3 regions of the Paenibacillus sp. FSL H7-0690 genome follow, and region 1 is predicted to be linked to each of the others. Evidence: riboswitches for the same ligand, from Rfam matches in the RefSeq annotation. Region 1 holds a riboswitch; each other region holds the start of a gene.

The links. A riboswitch is a leader RNA that binds a small molecule or an ion and turns the genes downstream of it on or off. The one in region 1 is predicted to bind cobalamin.
Region 2: linked by a shared signal. The riboswitch ahead of metE (5-methyltetrahydropteroyltriglutamate--homocysteine S-methyltransferase) and the one ahead of MHI32_RS04850 (DUF4430 domain-containing protein) in region 1 are both predicted to bind cobalamin.
Region 3: linked by a shared signal. The riboswitch ahead of MHI32_RS02725 (anaerobic ribonucleoside triphosphate reductase) and the one ahead of MHI32_RS04850 (DUF4430 domain-containing protein) in region 1 are both predicted to bind cobalamin.

The regions. Positions count from the first base shown of each region.
Region 1 is NZ_CP150281.1:1,097,573-1,102,488, reverse strand. It holds gene MHI32_RS04850 (DUF4430 domain-containing protein) at 1-1,757, opposite strand, end outside; cobalamin riboswitch at 1,927-2,130, opposite strand; gene MHI32_RS04845 (glycosyltransferase) at 2,258-4,916, opposite strand, start outside.
Region 2 is NZ_CP150281.1:5,006,141-5,011,056, reverse strand. It holds gene MHI32_RS22150 (DedA family protein) at 1-26, shown strand, start outside; gene MHI32_RS22145 (undecaprenyl-diphosphate phosphatase) at 77-937, shown strand; cobalamin riboswitch at 1,037-1,243, shown strand; gene metE (5-methyltetrahydropteroyltriglutamate--homocysteine S-methyltransferase) at 1,398-3,701, shown strand; gene MHI32_RS22135 (DUF1540 domain-containing protein) at 3,848-4,000, opposite strand; gene MHI32_RS22130 (DUF4349 domain-containing protein) at 4,429-4,916, shown strand, end outside.
Region 3 is NZ_CP150281.1:594,403-599,318, forward strand. It holds gene nrdG (anaerobic ribonucleoside-triphosphate reductase activating protein) at 1-185, opposite strand, end outside; gene MHI32_RS02725 (anaerobic ribonucleoside triphosphate reductase) at 182-2,167, opposite strand; cobalamin riboswitch at 2,409-2,644, opposite strand; gene MHI32_RS02730 (MTH1187 family thiamine-binding protein) at 3,023-3,331, shown strand; tRNA gene MHI32_RS02735 (tRNA-Thr) at 3,424-3,495, shown strand; gene MHI32_RS02740 (hypothetical protein) at 3,725-3,895, shown strand; gene MHI32_RS02745 (hypothetical protein) at 4,334-4,513, shown strand; gene MHI32_RS02750 (undecaprenyl-diphosphate phosphatase) at 4,713-4,916, shown strand, end outside.

The sequences.
Region 1 (4,916 bases):
GACGATTTGGTGATATCTACTTTAAAATCATCGGTAGACCCTAGTTGTTGCAACGCTTCAAGGGCATTGGAGGCTTTCAAAGTCCCCTCACTAATCAACCCTTCCGGGCCTTCAACGGTTAGCGAAGCTGTTACATTCTTAGAAATCACTTTTAGAGCTTTTGTATATTTAGCAATCGTTGGGGCTTTGCCTTCACGGTAGCCAGTTACAGTCAGTGTATAGTCACCTGCGGGCATATTTCCTGAGAATACGGCCTCACCTTTAGCATTCGTCGTTACCTTGTGAGCTCCAATTTGGACCTGAACACCCGCAGCTTTTGCAGTTACAGGAGAGGAAGTATTCGTAGCAGCGTCCCATTTCCACGTCTTACTAGTTACAGTGACGGTAAAAGAATCGCCCTCTTTAAGATTTGCTTTGGAAAGCGTAACGGAATCCACAAGCTTAGTGTCGTCTCCGGCATAATAAACCAGTACCTGATCTGAATCTTTAAGTACAAAATCACTCATGCCTACATCGGGATTAATCCATTTTCCGTCACGCGATACAACATACATCCATCCGTCATAACCACCAAAGCTTCCAGCAGCAATACTTCCGATGCCAGTCACATAACTGCCCGAAGGATTCGTGATCGGCAAGTTCGTTTGAAGCGCCAGCTTCTCTAACGCTCCAAGTGCGTTGCCAGCATAGGCGTACCCTTGTGCCAACGTGGCCTGTGGTCCCTCAATCGTTACTGGAGCGTAGATGAGTGAACTCTGAATGGAGGATTTGGAAAAATCGTATAGCTTACTGTTGCTTCCTTTATACAGCAAATTATAGGCAACCAGCGCCTGAAGCCCTTGCTCTGTCGCCAGAATATTACTGCTTCCACCACGGCTATGGGTGAAGCTACCATCAGCTAGACGATAGCTGAGCAGGTTCTCCATTAGATCCACTTTGTTTTTGGTGTATTCTAATCCACTAGGATCAACTCCGAAGGATGTGAGTCCAAGGATTGCTTGTGCGCTACTTTCAGCACTGTCACCGTAACCCCCATGGCTATCTTGAGCTGCAGATAACCAAGCTACGGCTTGTAGCCCTGCTAAGTAGGCTTCGGGATTATTTTTATGTGCCGCCAGAGCCGTCAAGGTTATCGCTGTCATATCAGGCTCACTTGCGCCTGAGGTTAGTGCAAAGCCCCCATCCGGATTCTGTTTGGAGAGAATCTCCGTAAGGAGCTTATCCGCCGTCCATTTCGCGTCACTTGGGATATTATATTTACCAGAATCCAGCGCAAGTAAAGCATATACCGGATTATTAAGCGTCTGTTCACTGAGCTTGCTATTATTATAAATTTTCTCAATCAGATTATAGCCAGGAGTCGTTCCGTTACCAGCAAAGCTAGTAGGATCTGCACCAATCGCTCTCACTGCGAGCACGATTCGAGCATAATCGGTTACATTGGTGAAATCGCCAGCTGCATCCTTTACTTTTTTCTCAAGCTCTGAAAGGTAACTAGCCGGCAGCTTGTACCCTGCTTGCGCTAATCCAATGGCTTGCCAATCCGATTGCACGCCACCTTTCAAGAGATATTCTGCAGCCGCATAAGTCGCATCCGCAACATTAATCCGCTCCGCAGCAGTTGCCTCCAGACCGGCGCCAGCGCCCGCTTCTGCAAATATTTGTCCCGCCGGAGCAAGAGATGTTCCTAGAATTGAAATGACCATGAATAAAGCCAGCCCAAGTGCTACAAACTTGGAAGACATGATTTTCTTCATTGTTTAACCTCTTTCTGTATAAGAATGGGTACTGCCGGGAATAAGACGCATAACATAAAGACCGCCCCTTTGGAGGGCGGTCAGGGAAGATTACAAATTGAGGCTGCGGCGCTTGCTTCCTGCCAACAGTCCATCTGTATATGTTCCACATTCTTACCCCACGAAGAATAGAAACGCTCACGAAAAAGGCAGGTCTCCTGGCTAATGCTTCATCGCTGTTCTTCACCTTCCCACCCTACCTTCGGGGCAGTGGCTTATAGAAGAAACGCTCCGCACATACAGTGGCGGGACCGCGCCGGACTCTTGCACCGGACTTCCCTTTTAAGCAGACGACTAGATTGATAGAGTCTGCACCTTTTCCAGTATGTAGTATCTTATTTTGACATCCATAATCATATCTATTAATACATAGCATGTCTATAGAAAAGCTTAGTATGGGCAGCAAAAAAATGAACAGCAATACGCCACCTTCCGGTAGTTATTGCTGTTCAGAAAGCTTGTTATTCGACTGTTCCATCCGGACTTGCAGTCGGGGAGGGTTCAGCACTTGAATCAGAAGCTGGTGGAATATTAGGGTCGGGATCTACGATCAATGTAAATCTTCCGGCTTTGATCATACTTTTCTCTAGAATTGTCGCTCCAGGCTCCAATGTAACCTCAACCTGATAGGAAGGTTGTTCACCTTCAGTCACAGCTGTTGCGGAAGGCAACCCAGTGCTGTCCTCAGTATTAGAGGAAGGCGTAGGAGACGGAGATGCATCAGCTACAGCATTAGTAGCATCTGCACCTTCTGCTGTTCCTCCAGTAGTGCCAGCGGCATCTGACTCGTCAGCAGCGTTTCCCTCATCCGTCCCATCCGTTGACGGCACTGGACAAGTCCCATTCGTAGCAGCGACCTTAAAGCTTTTATCTATCTCTGTAGACGAAGACATTAAACTAATCTCAGTCGGTTGAAACTGCACACAGTCATCTGCACTTGCGAAGGTGAACACCAATATGCTGCTCCCCTTATCTCCTTCGACGCTCTGATCCTTCAAGTATACTGAAGCTGGAGGCAGCATATTGCCTGCACTCTGAACAGGGGTCGGCTCAGGGCTTGTCCCCGGCAGAGCCGTCTTCGTATCATCCGGACGCAGCATACTGAATACGATAATTGCAATAATCACCAGAATACCCGTAATGGAGCCGGAGATTAAGAGTCGAAATCGGCTGCGGCTGATCCAGCGCGCCAGCGGGGAAGCCAGTTGGGAGCGGGCTTCATTGTACACATTTTGCAGAGCAGGCCGAGCTGCCGCGACATAGTTCTTTCGGAATTCCCGATTCTTGAACGCTTCACGATCACTGCTCAGGAAATACTTCAGAATCGCCTTACGGTAACCCGGTTGCAGCTTTTTATTCGAAACCGTAAATAAAGGATTGCCTTGCGACCAAGCAAAAAACCGATAGATGATTTCTTTGTCGGAACCGGCTTTACGCTTTAACAGCTCCAGAAGCGCATCGTAATCCAGCGGACCCCCTTCACGCTGAGTTGTATAGTAAAAGGCTAGCGGAAGCCGTTCAAAGGGTTCCAGAACACGCACCTCTTTTAGCAAACGACGACCCAGTAGCTGCACATCGTCTAGTTCCTGCGGAGACAATCCTGTAAAAATCTCCTCATTCGGCTTCTCTTCACCAAACCAGCGGTAAGCGGCACGCAGCGCATTCTCTTTCTGCTTGCTAATCCTATCCAGTGGCGGCTGCCAATCGACAACATTACCATACCGTAAAAAAACTACCTCCAGAAGCTCCTCCTGCGTCATATCAGAAAGCGATAAGCGGTTCAGTAAGAATCTATCTGCTGAAGCAGCAAGATCCTGCATTAGGGAGAGTGCCTTAGGAGCAACTCCTGTTCCTTTGCGGCGATCTTTTTCTGCCTTATCTACAATTTCATGAATTTCCGCCACAGAAGCCACCGGATCATGCTCCAGCTGGAGCTTTTCTAGCAAATAATCCTTCACAGCATTTTGAGCAAAAGACTGCTCTAACGCCACTGGCAGGAACCGCCCCCAATGGAGCACAAAGCTCAGAATATCCGCAGATCTGGACGCCGCAGCTAGTCTTGATTCCATATAAGGCTCAAGTAGCTGCTTACGGAAATAAGTTTCAGACATCACGCGCTGGAAGTAAGCTGCACTTAACTCATCATTACTCTCAATGATCCCGTAAGCAGCACTCAAAATATCCTTGCGGCCCGCTTCCACACTATGAAGCATCCCATTGATGAAATAATCCACGATTCTGACCCTGTAATTGTGATCCTTAAGTACAAAATACTCTTTAAAGCATTCCATAATCGCCGGATCTGGCACATTTCTTTGCCGAATCAGATCAAATTCCCGGTCAAACCGTTCTAAGAAAATATCATTCAAGCGGATTCTAGAATGAATTGCACCGTCTGGTTTAAGGTAAGAAAGCAAACCACTTAGCACCGCACTCTTGTTTTCCGTATATAAATGCTCGTTCCCTTGCTCAATCTCATAAAATATAGCCAGCTCATTATAGAAAGAAAGGGTTAGCTTGTGCTCAGAACTCTCTCCACGCAGAATCTGATCGGCGAAGCTTACGAAGTCGTTAATATCTCCTGGATTCAGCAGTAATAGCTTCCACACCAAATCAGCATAAGGCTGGCGGGTCTCGCCAAAATCGACATTCCCCATCCGTCCGGAAGCCAAATCAAAGGTATAATCCTTCTCAATACTGCGGTCACCGGGACGAAGTGAACCTTTTTCCACAAAGCTAAGATGTATATATTTACGGCTTTGCGGTTCATTCGCATAGGTAATCACGCCTAATCTACGGCGGAATTCATACGGCAGCACGCTATACAGAATTTCTGTAAGCTCCACCGCCCGCGCAGACAACTCGGTGATAGGTACGTTTAGAGCCACGTAGATTTTTTTCTTACCTGCTACAGAGAGCATCACAGCTTGCAATAACGCCTTGAATATCCCTTCATCAATCCCTAACAAGCGTAAGCCTGCGATTGGATCAGGGCTGCGGTCTGTGCGAACAACTGGAATAGAGGGCAGCTCCGGCAAGGTTCCACCAAGCTCTCCCGTATAACGCTCTGCAAAATCAGCATGCAGCCAGTCTCCATAGCTCTGCACAATTTCTTCGGAA
Region 2 (4,916 bases), 3.0 Mb from region 1:
GCCGGAGAATGAACACTGAGGGCTAAGCGGGTAGTGGACTGATAATAGAAATGACTATTAAAAAGGAGGGAAACAAATGGAGCTATTAACGATTATTAAAGCCATTATTTTGGGGCTTGTTGAAGGTTTAACCGAATTTGCTCCAGTATCCTCCACGGGTCATATGATTATTGTTGATGATATGTGGCTGAAATCACAGGAGTTATTTGGACAATATACAGCAAATACCTTCAAAGTAGTTATTCAACTGGGTTCAATATTAGCGGTTGTTGTGATCTTTAGAAATCGGTTCATTGATTTGTTAGGCTTAAAGCGTTTCAGCCGTAAGCAGTTGGATCCTGTAACAGAGGAGCTACCGCAGTTGGAGCAGGGCGGGCATCTCAAGCTGACTCAGGTTCTGGTAGGGTTAGTGCCTGCAGGTGTGTTAGGTGTTCTGTTTAATGATTATATTGATGAGCATTTATTCTCTACCTCAACAGTGTTAATTGGTCTAGTGATTGGGGCTATATTAATGATTATTGCCGATCTGTTTGGGCCGAAGAAGATCAGAACTGAGAGTGTAGATCAGATTACATACAAACAGGCACTTGGTGTAGGTCTTGTACAGTGTTTTTCGTTATGGCCTGGATTTTCACGCTCGGGCTCGACGATTTCTGGTGGAGTACTCCTCGGGATGAGCCATCGTGCCGCTGCTGATTTTACGTTTATTATGGCAGTACCCATCATGGCAGGTGCCAGTCTGTTGTCACTGATGAAAAACTGGCAATATTTCACCATGGACGCGTTGCCGTTTTTTATTGCAGGCTTTATTAGTGCCTTCCTATTTGCGCTGTTATCGATGCGTTTCTTCTTAAAACTGATCAATCGTATCAAGCTCTTACCGTTTGCTATATACCGTATAATTCTTGCTGCTGTAGTATATTTCGTATTTTTCTAAGTCCGTTATAAGGAATCGATATAACAGAAGCCCCAGTAATCTATTGCAGATTGCTGGGGCTTTCACGTATGATGACATCAGATTAAGACACTCAAATGATGAATGATATCGGAGACAGGTGCTGACCGGAAAATAGTAATTCGGTAGGCTTAATAGGGAAATTCGGTTCGACGCCGATGCGGTCCCGCCACTGTAACGGAAGAATCTCGAGCAACAGAGGTCACTGGCAATTTACTACTGCTGGGAAGACTGCTCAAGATGTTGACGCCGCTAGCCAGGAGACCTGCCTGTTTCAACAGCACTGCTTCACCTACGGAAGATAGGGAGGTGTTAGACGTTAACCATGGGTATATCATGGGCGTCTTTCCCTTTGACTTTTTTAGGGAAGGGCGCTCTTTTTTATAGGAAAGCAAGTAGCTTTGGAGTTTGAAATAAGAGATGGAAGAGGGAGTGTATCGAGATGACGAATAAAGTAAAAGTAAGTAATCTTGGATATCCGAGAATCGGAAAGAACCGCGAGTGGAAAAAGACACTGGAAGCCTACTGGCAGGGGAAAATAAATGAAGAGCAATTCCGCTCCGAAATGGCAGCAATTCAGCTGCAGCATTTGAAGACCCAGCAAGAGGCAGGAATTGAGCTTATTCCGGTGAATGATTTTACTTTTTATGACCATGTGTTGGATACGGCTGTTATGTTTGGAATTGTACCTCCACGGTACACGTATGATGGCGGCGACATCGGGCTTGATCTTTATTTTGCAATGGCCCGTGGTAATGCTGAGGCTACTGCCTGTGAGATGACCAAATGGTTCAATACGAACTATCACTATATCGTTCCAGAGATCGGCACACAAACACCACGCTTGACTGAAAATAAACCTCTAGCGGCTTATCGTTTTGCTAAATCGCAGGCAGGGATTGAAGGTAAACCGGTACTTTTAGGTCTGTATACCTTCCTTAAGCTGTCCAAAGGTTACGCAGCGGCAGATATCGCCAAGATTGCTGCACGTTTTGTTCCAGTCTATGTTCAACTGCTACAGGAACTGAAGCAAGAAGGGGTAAGCTGGGTACAAATCGATGAGCCAGCGATTGTTACAGGCATAAGTAAAGAAGAATTAACACTGCTTAACTCGATATACACAGAAATTGCCGGCTCCGTGCCGGGCTTGAATATTATTTTACAGACGTATTTCGAAGCTGCTGAACCGTTGGAGGCACTGCTAGAGTTGCCTGTTCAAGGCTTGGGTCTTGACTTTGTGCACGATGGTGGAGCAAATCTGGCTTCTATCGAACGTCTTGGCTGGCCGAAGGACAAATGGCTGGGTGCCGGAATTATTGATGGACGGAACATCTGGCGTTCCGATTTAGACGCTAAGCTGCAACTGGTAGAAAAGCTCAGTGTTCATGTGCCGCTTGATCGTCTTATTCTTCAGCCTTCTTGCAGTCTGCTGCATGTCCCAGTCACCGTTCAAGGTGAGGTGAAGCAGAAGGCGACAGTTAAGAATGCGTTAGCTTTTGCCGATGAGAAGCTTGCAGAGCTTAGTTTGCTCGGAGCAGCCCTCGCAGATAAAGGAGAAGCTTCTAAAGCAGCGCTGGCCGCTAGTCGTGAAGCTATTGCAGCATTCCGCGCACTACCTGAGCGTGGCCGTAAGGATGTGGCGGAGCAAGTGCTTGCACTTGCAGCTTTGCCGGACCAACGCAGTTTGCCTTTTGCTGAACGCTTAAAGGTGCAGCAAGAGAAATGGCAGCTTCCACTTCTGCCAACCACTACAATTGGTAGCTTCCCGCAGACAGTAGAAGTGCGTCAGGCGAGATTGAAATGGCGTAAAGGGGTCTGGAATCAGGAGCGTTATGATGGATTTGTTCGTGAGCAGATCGCGGATGCAATTACCTTCCAAGAAAAGCTAGGTCTGGATGTTCTGGTCCACGGTGAGTTCGAGCGTACAGATATGGTGGAGTTTTTCGGAGAAAAGCTGGACGGATACTTGTTTACTAGTAATGGCTGGGTTCAATCCTACGGTTCCCGTTGCGTTAAGCCACCGGTGATCTACGCGGATGTTGCATTTATACAGCCTATGACTGTTAAAGAAAGTGTCTATGCACAATCGTTGACGAAGCTTCCGGTTAAAGGAATGTTGACGGGTCCTGTAACTATCCTCAATTGGTCATTTGTACGTGATGATCTCAGCCGGGAAGAGGTAGCCAATCAAATTGCTCTTGCCCTTCGCCATGAAGTAAAAGCGTTGGAAGATGCAGGCATCGAAATGATTCAAGTGGATGAGCCGGCTATACGTGAAGGACTTCCGCTTAAGGCAGAAGACCGTGAGCATTACCTGAACTGGGCAGTGAAGTCGTTCCGCGTTGCTACGAACCATGTGAAGGCTACGACACAAATTCATACGCATATGTGCTATAGCGAATTCAATGACATGATCGATTCCATATCGGCTATGGATGCTGATGTAATCTCCATTGAGACTTCACGTAGCCATGGGGAGCTGATTATCAGCTTTGAGGAGCAGGCCTATGATAAAGGAATTGGTCTTGGAGTGTATGACATCCATAGTCCGAGGGTTCCGGCTGTAGAAGAAATGACGGCGAATATCGATCGTGCGCTGCGGGTGCTGGACCCTGAACAGTTCTGGATTAATCCGGATTGCGGTCTGAAAACACGTGGCTGGCAGGAGACAGAGGATGCACTACGTAACATGGTAAGCGCTGCTGCTATTGCGAGGGAAAAGTCAGGGGTTATTGCATCAAAATAGACATAAATAAATTAGAGCCAGGGTAATTTACCCTGGCTTTTTAGTTCACTTATTTTTTTATAATCAGCTACTTGATAATAATTCTCAATCTTGTTAGAATGAAAAAGAAAAAGAAGGAACCGTGGAGGGTCCCTTCAGGCATTTACTTATTTACTTTCGAAAGTTTTGCAATCTGTTTCTTCTGCGCGTTTTGGTTCTTGGGAGCTGTGGAAAGCTACGAAGATCGATTCAGCGCTGCATTTGTTCTCTTCTGCCCAGTGGGTGCAGGAGTTAACTTCACAAACTACGTCTTTTGCCATGAGGGTTCACCTCCCCTTATAGTAATTGATAGTATCATTCAATGAACGGCTCTGTTCAGCAAGGTGGAGCTTGTCTCAACAAAGCCGTGTCACGCCCTCATTCATTATGAATAGAGGGTATTTGGCTTTTTTTACTAGGTTAGACGTGGTAATTGTACCAAATAATGAGTTTGTAAGCAAATGAGTTCTTTAACTTTCGGGTCACCTTCCCACATCAAAAATATGTCCAATAAGAGCCGCAGAAATGCGGCTTTTTGTGTATTCAACAAGAAAAACCAAAAGAAATTTACCGAAATTCCATATTCCAGTGCAACCTTCCAAGTTTTGGGGCGTTATAGAAATGAGAGACGGAAGAGATCTGTACAGAACATGACATTCCGTAACGTTACAATGCTAGGGATAACCACTACACTTTTGGAGGAATGAGAATGCGCAAATGGGGTCTGCATTACTTATGTTTATTAATTCTTGCGGTGGTATTGGCAGGTTGTGGCTCGGGTGATAACAATTCGGCGGCAGACAAATTAGCTGGTGACGGCGGAAATACGAGTAATTCTGCTGCAGCAACCACTGAGCAATCTTCGAAAGCTACATTAGCGGATAAGAGCACCTCAGCAGAAGCTGAGACAGCAGCGGGAGGCAACGAAGCCCCAGTTGAAAAAGGTTTGACATCAGAGAACACGGATCAAGGGAACGCGGGATTCACGGGCAGTGATGTCGTGGAAGGATTGAACAAGAAGCTAATCTATCATGCCAATCTGACTATGGAAGTAGAAGATTACGGTAAAGCTCAGACTGAAATCCGCAACATGGTAACGATGGCTAAAGGATATATTATAGAGTTTAACGAAAACATGTCGCAATATGAGCAAGGAGGGACGTTTATCCTTAAGGTGCCTGCCTCCGGGTTCTCTCC
Region 3 (4,916 bases), 500 kb from region 1:
TTAGCGGCGATTTCTGCGATGATTTCATGTTGTCGTTCTAAGGTGAAGACTTCTCCATATTTAAAGTTCCATGTCTCGGGATTAAAACATCCCGGGCAACGATGGCGGCAGCCGCTGAGAAAGAGGACGGCCCGCATGCCCTCTCCCTCGTTAATCGACTCCGGATAGTAACCGCAAATATTCATAGATGCTTAACGCGATCCCGAACTTCAGCTTGTTTGGCGGCATTAAAGCGGGTCTGATAGTCGCCGGTTAAATAACCTGTAACTCTGCGCAAACGGCGGATGTGCACGTCATTCTCATTTGCGTTGCAGGAAGGACAGTTTGTCCCAATTACGCCTTCGTATCCACAGCTGGAGCAGCGGTCAATCGGATGGTTAATGCTGAAATAACTGACCTGTTGTTCGAGCGCATATTTAATGATTTTGATAAAAGCCGATGGGTTGTTGCGGGCATTGCCGTTTAATTCGACATAAGAAATAGCCCCGGCATTGCAGTATTCATGGAAAGGAGCTTCCAAGCTGATCTTCTGAGCAGCACCCAGATCGAAGTATACAGGGATGTGAAAAGAGTTCGTATAATATTCACGGTCGGTTACGCCCGGAATGGAACCCAGTACCTTGCGGTCAACTTTGGTGAATTTACCGGACAAACCTTCTGCTGGAGTAGCGAACAGGGTGATGTTAAGATCCAGTTCCTCACTTTTCCGATCGCAATAGTCCCGCATATGACGCACGATAGCCAGCGCCTTGGCATGAACTTCCATATCCTCGCCATGGTGTTTGCCGTACATAGCTTTCATACATTCCGCCATACCGATGAAGCCAAGAGACAGACTGCCATGCTTCAGCAGATCGCCTACAGTGTCATCGGGTGCAAGATGTTCGCCGCCTTCCCAAACGCCTTCTCGCATCATGAAATCGGAAGCTTTAGCTTTTTGTGCGGTTTGGATGTGGAAGCGATGGAGAAGTCCTTCCAGCGCAATATCCATATAATGATTTAGATCTTCATAGAAGCCAGCTTCATCTGCGACGGTACGTCTGCCTGTTACTGTGCCGTGTGCCAGACCTAGCCGAACCAGATTTAGTGTATTAAAGGAAAGGTTGCCCTTCCCAGAGCAATGATTACGCCCAAAACGGTCACCGAGCACTCGGGTTCGGCAGCCCATTGTAGCGAACTCCGTATCAGGATCACTTGAATCATAATACTGCAAGTTGAGCGGAGCGTCCAGATTAGCGAAGTTTGGATATAGTCTGCGCGCAGAACATTCAGCTGCTTTTAGGAACAGTTCATAGTTAGGATCGCCTTGCTGTTGATTGATTCCTTGCTTGCATTTGAAGATTTGAATCGGGAACACTGGTGTTTCTCCGCTGCCAAGTCCGTTCATAGTTGCGGTTAGCAGAGAACTGATCACAAGCTGACCTTCTGGTGAAGTACAAGTACCGTAGTTGATGCTGGTAAACGGTATTTGTCCACCGGATCGGCTGGACATGGTATTCAGATTATGTACCATACTTTCAGCCGCTTGCAGGGTTTCGATTTCGGTTTCCTTTAGTGCAAAACGGAACGCTCTTGGATATGACTCCGCCAGATCGGTCCGGCTCATCGTAATCTCGCCCAAAGATTCGTCAGCTTGTCCTTCTTCAAAATAATCCAGACCCTTGCGGAACAGCTTGGCGAAGGATTTGGTTACATAAGGTGCCAGATCGTAATCGAGTTTATTGGCGGATACACCACCATATTGAGCATTTTGCTGGGATTGGAAAATAATCGCTACCAGAGACATAGCTGTCATTATTGAGTTCGGAGGACGAACGCTGCCGTTGCCGGTATTGAAACCTTCACGGAGAAGTTTATCAAACGGGATAAAAATACAGTTCGTCGTTCCAATCGCGTATTGATCCAGATCATGCACATAGACGACATTGTCATCAATAGCCTGCACTAGCTGTGGCGGCATCGTAAAATTGCGGGCGTACCATTTTGAATATTCACTGCCGAACTTGCTCATTTTACCGGAGAAACTCTCTCCATTCAAATTGGCATTCTCGCGCAATAGGTCCATATCCCGACTGTCGATAATATCCCGGCCTAAATCAATGAGCTCTTCTAAAAGAACTTCCCGTGCATTTTCTACTCCATTAAATTGTCTCTCCAACAACGTCATTGTACAGCTCTCCTCTCAGTATAAAAGAAAAACATCTATCATCAAATCCATATATCCATAAGAAGTTGGACTGCTATAAGCAGTCGTATATTTGTTCAGATTACATAAAAAAAGCATCCCCTACCCGAGGATGGCAGAAAATGCCCGATGCGTTATGTAAATATCCACACGGATATTTGCAGAGGTCTCTACGTAGATGACCGCATGCGGACACCATCCCTGTTTCTCGCAGGCATCAATAGTTGGTGTCGTCGAAACAGGTAGGTCTCCTGGCTTCCGTGGGATCTCTCGGCGCCTTCCCAAGGGTGTTCCTAACCCTCAGTGGCATTTGCCGGGAGATGTGGATTCTCAAGCTTCCCAGAAGCTTAAGAAGGCCATCCGGTTACAGTGGCGGGACCGCAGCGGATTCTCACCGCGCTTCCCTATTAAGCTCTAAATCCGGTTAAGGATCAAAGCGCCTGTCTCCACTATATTTTGTTGTCGTTAGATAAAAATAACCCAAGATGTTGTGTTTGTAAACAGTTTTTTAGAAAACCCGCGCGGGGAGCGGGTTCTTTAAAAGTACTCCACAAATGATCCACAGGCTGTCCATAAGTAATCCACAATTGATCCACAGGGAGATGCGAAATGATTCATAAATTGTCCGAAAAGATGCCACAAAGAGTCCATAAATATAGTGCAGATGACCCTAGAATTTGCTCATGAGAAAATACCCTTAGCCCAAAGTCATATTTTGGAGTAATCAGAAGAAATAGAAGAGATAAGGGAGGATAATCTTGCTTAGTTTGTGACAGAGCGGTGGAATTGTTACAATGGAAGGAGACAGCTACTATAAAATTTCGAGGAGGTATTCTCATGCCTATTGCTGAAGTTACAGTTATTCCAATTGGAACAGGCAGTACCAGTCTTAGCAGCTATGTTGCGGATATGCAGCGGGTGCTGAAGACAGTAGAAGGGATTACTTATGAACTTACGTCCATGGGGACGATCATCGAAGGGCCTCTGCAACGCATTTTTGCCGCGGTAGAAGCTTTGCATGAGTCTCCTTTTTCCGCAGGTGCAGAACGTGTCTCTACCTCACTTAAAATAGACGACCGCCGCGATAAACCCTCTACTAGCCGTGGAAAGTTAGAGTCTGTGGAGCGTAAGCTACAGGTGGATTAGCAGTTTAGAAGGGCGGAAAACAGGGAGAATAGGCTTGCGTTTCTGGCTGAAAGTTGTATAATATTTTTTGTTTGGCAGAAAAACAGCGTTAAGCTGGTGTAGCTCAGGGGTAGAGCAACGCACTCGTAATGCGTAGGCCGGGGGTTCAATTCCCTTCACCAGCATCCTTACAAAGTCGATAGTGGCGCGTGTTCCCGGGTTTTTGGAACTGCGCCTTTTTTTGTACAAGCATCAACTTCTAACATTCTTCTAACCTTTAGTCGAGTAAAGTGGGTGTCTCGTCAATTTTCTCCACTTCTTTTCGGGTTCCTAGAATAGAATCTCCGATACATCGGGGCACAGCTTCCTGCAAGTTGGGGAGAACATGTGAATAAGTATCCAGGGTGATATTTATTGATGAATGGCCTAATCTTTCCTGAAGTCGAATATGATGGACAGCCCCTGCCGTTCCCTGTTCTTCTGGAGAAACGTATCAAGGAAGATAAGACATGGCGCGAAATCGCTAATGAAAACGGTATGACTAGTGGTCACTGTCGAGCAGATGGAAGGTGTGGCGCAAGCTGACAGCAATCAGAATGAAGAATGGTGGAGGAGGAGCAGCATAAGCTGCTTTTCTCTTGCGGGGGCAGATCGGTTAGATGGTAATTACTATAAAAATAAAAAAGACACCACAAGGTGTCTTAGTACAGATACTTTTCGCTCGAATTTCACGAGCTCGTCAGTGAACTGAGTTCATAAGCAAGACTGGCTACGGCTAACAGATGAAGAGATAAAGTAATATCAATGTTAAAATGTGCGGTAATATTAATTTTCATAGATAACCACGCTCCTAAAGTATAAATACACATAAAGAAAACTTTATAAAGCGCTTGGCCTGCCATCATCAGTGCCAGGTAGCCATCCTGTACAGACGCCTTAGCGTTTCGACAATAACATTATACTTAATATTTTGTGTTTTGCAAAAAAAGGACCCCCAATTCTTGGTCGGGGTGGCGGTTCTGTGTGGTTTCTCAGCGCTTTGGAATCATGATGGTCATTGAGGCTCCACGCACGCGGCTGCAGAATGATCAAATGGAAGTTACGTTTCGGTATTCATATCTGCTGCATGCTCTGAAATTGATTATCCAAAATAACGGGCAGCAAGTTCAGAAGGTTAACGGATTTTTTATTGATACAGGTTGAATTTAATGTTTGATACTGTTGTTATGCTAACGGGAAAGGATAGTTTAATAAAGGAGTTACTTAAGATTGGAATAATGAGCAATGTGACAATTATGTCATTCTGAATTGAATATTGTTAGGTTAATCGATGGGGAAGTTTACTTGTCTCCCTTATACTGGAAATTAAATGATTTTATTTCCGAAAGGGGACAATGCACTAATGACTGATGTAATTAAAGCAATAATACTTGGCATAATAGAGGGCTTAACTGAATTTTTACCAGTATCATCTACTGGACATCTTATTCTAGCAGGCGATTTGCTTAGCTTTGAGGGAGATGCTGCAATAACTTTTAAAATTGTTATTCAGTTGGGTGCAGTGATGGCAGTTTTAATTCTTTATTGGAAAAGGTATTTGGAGATT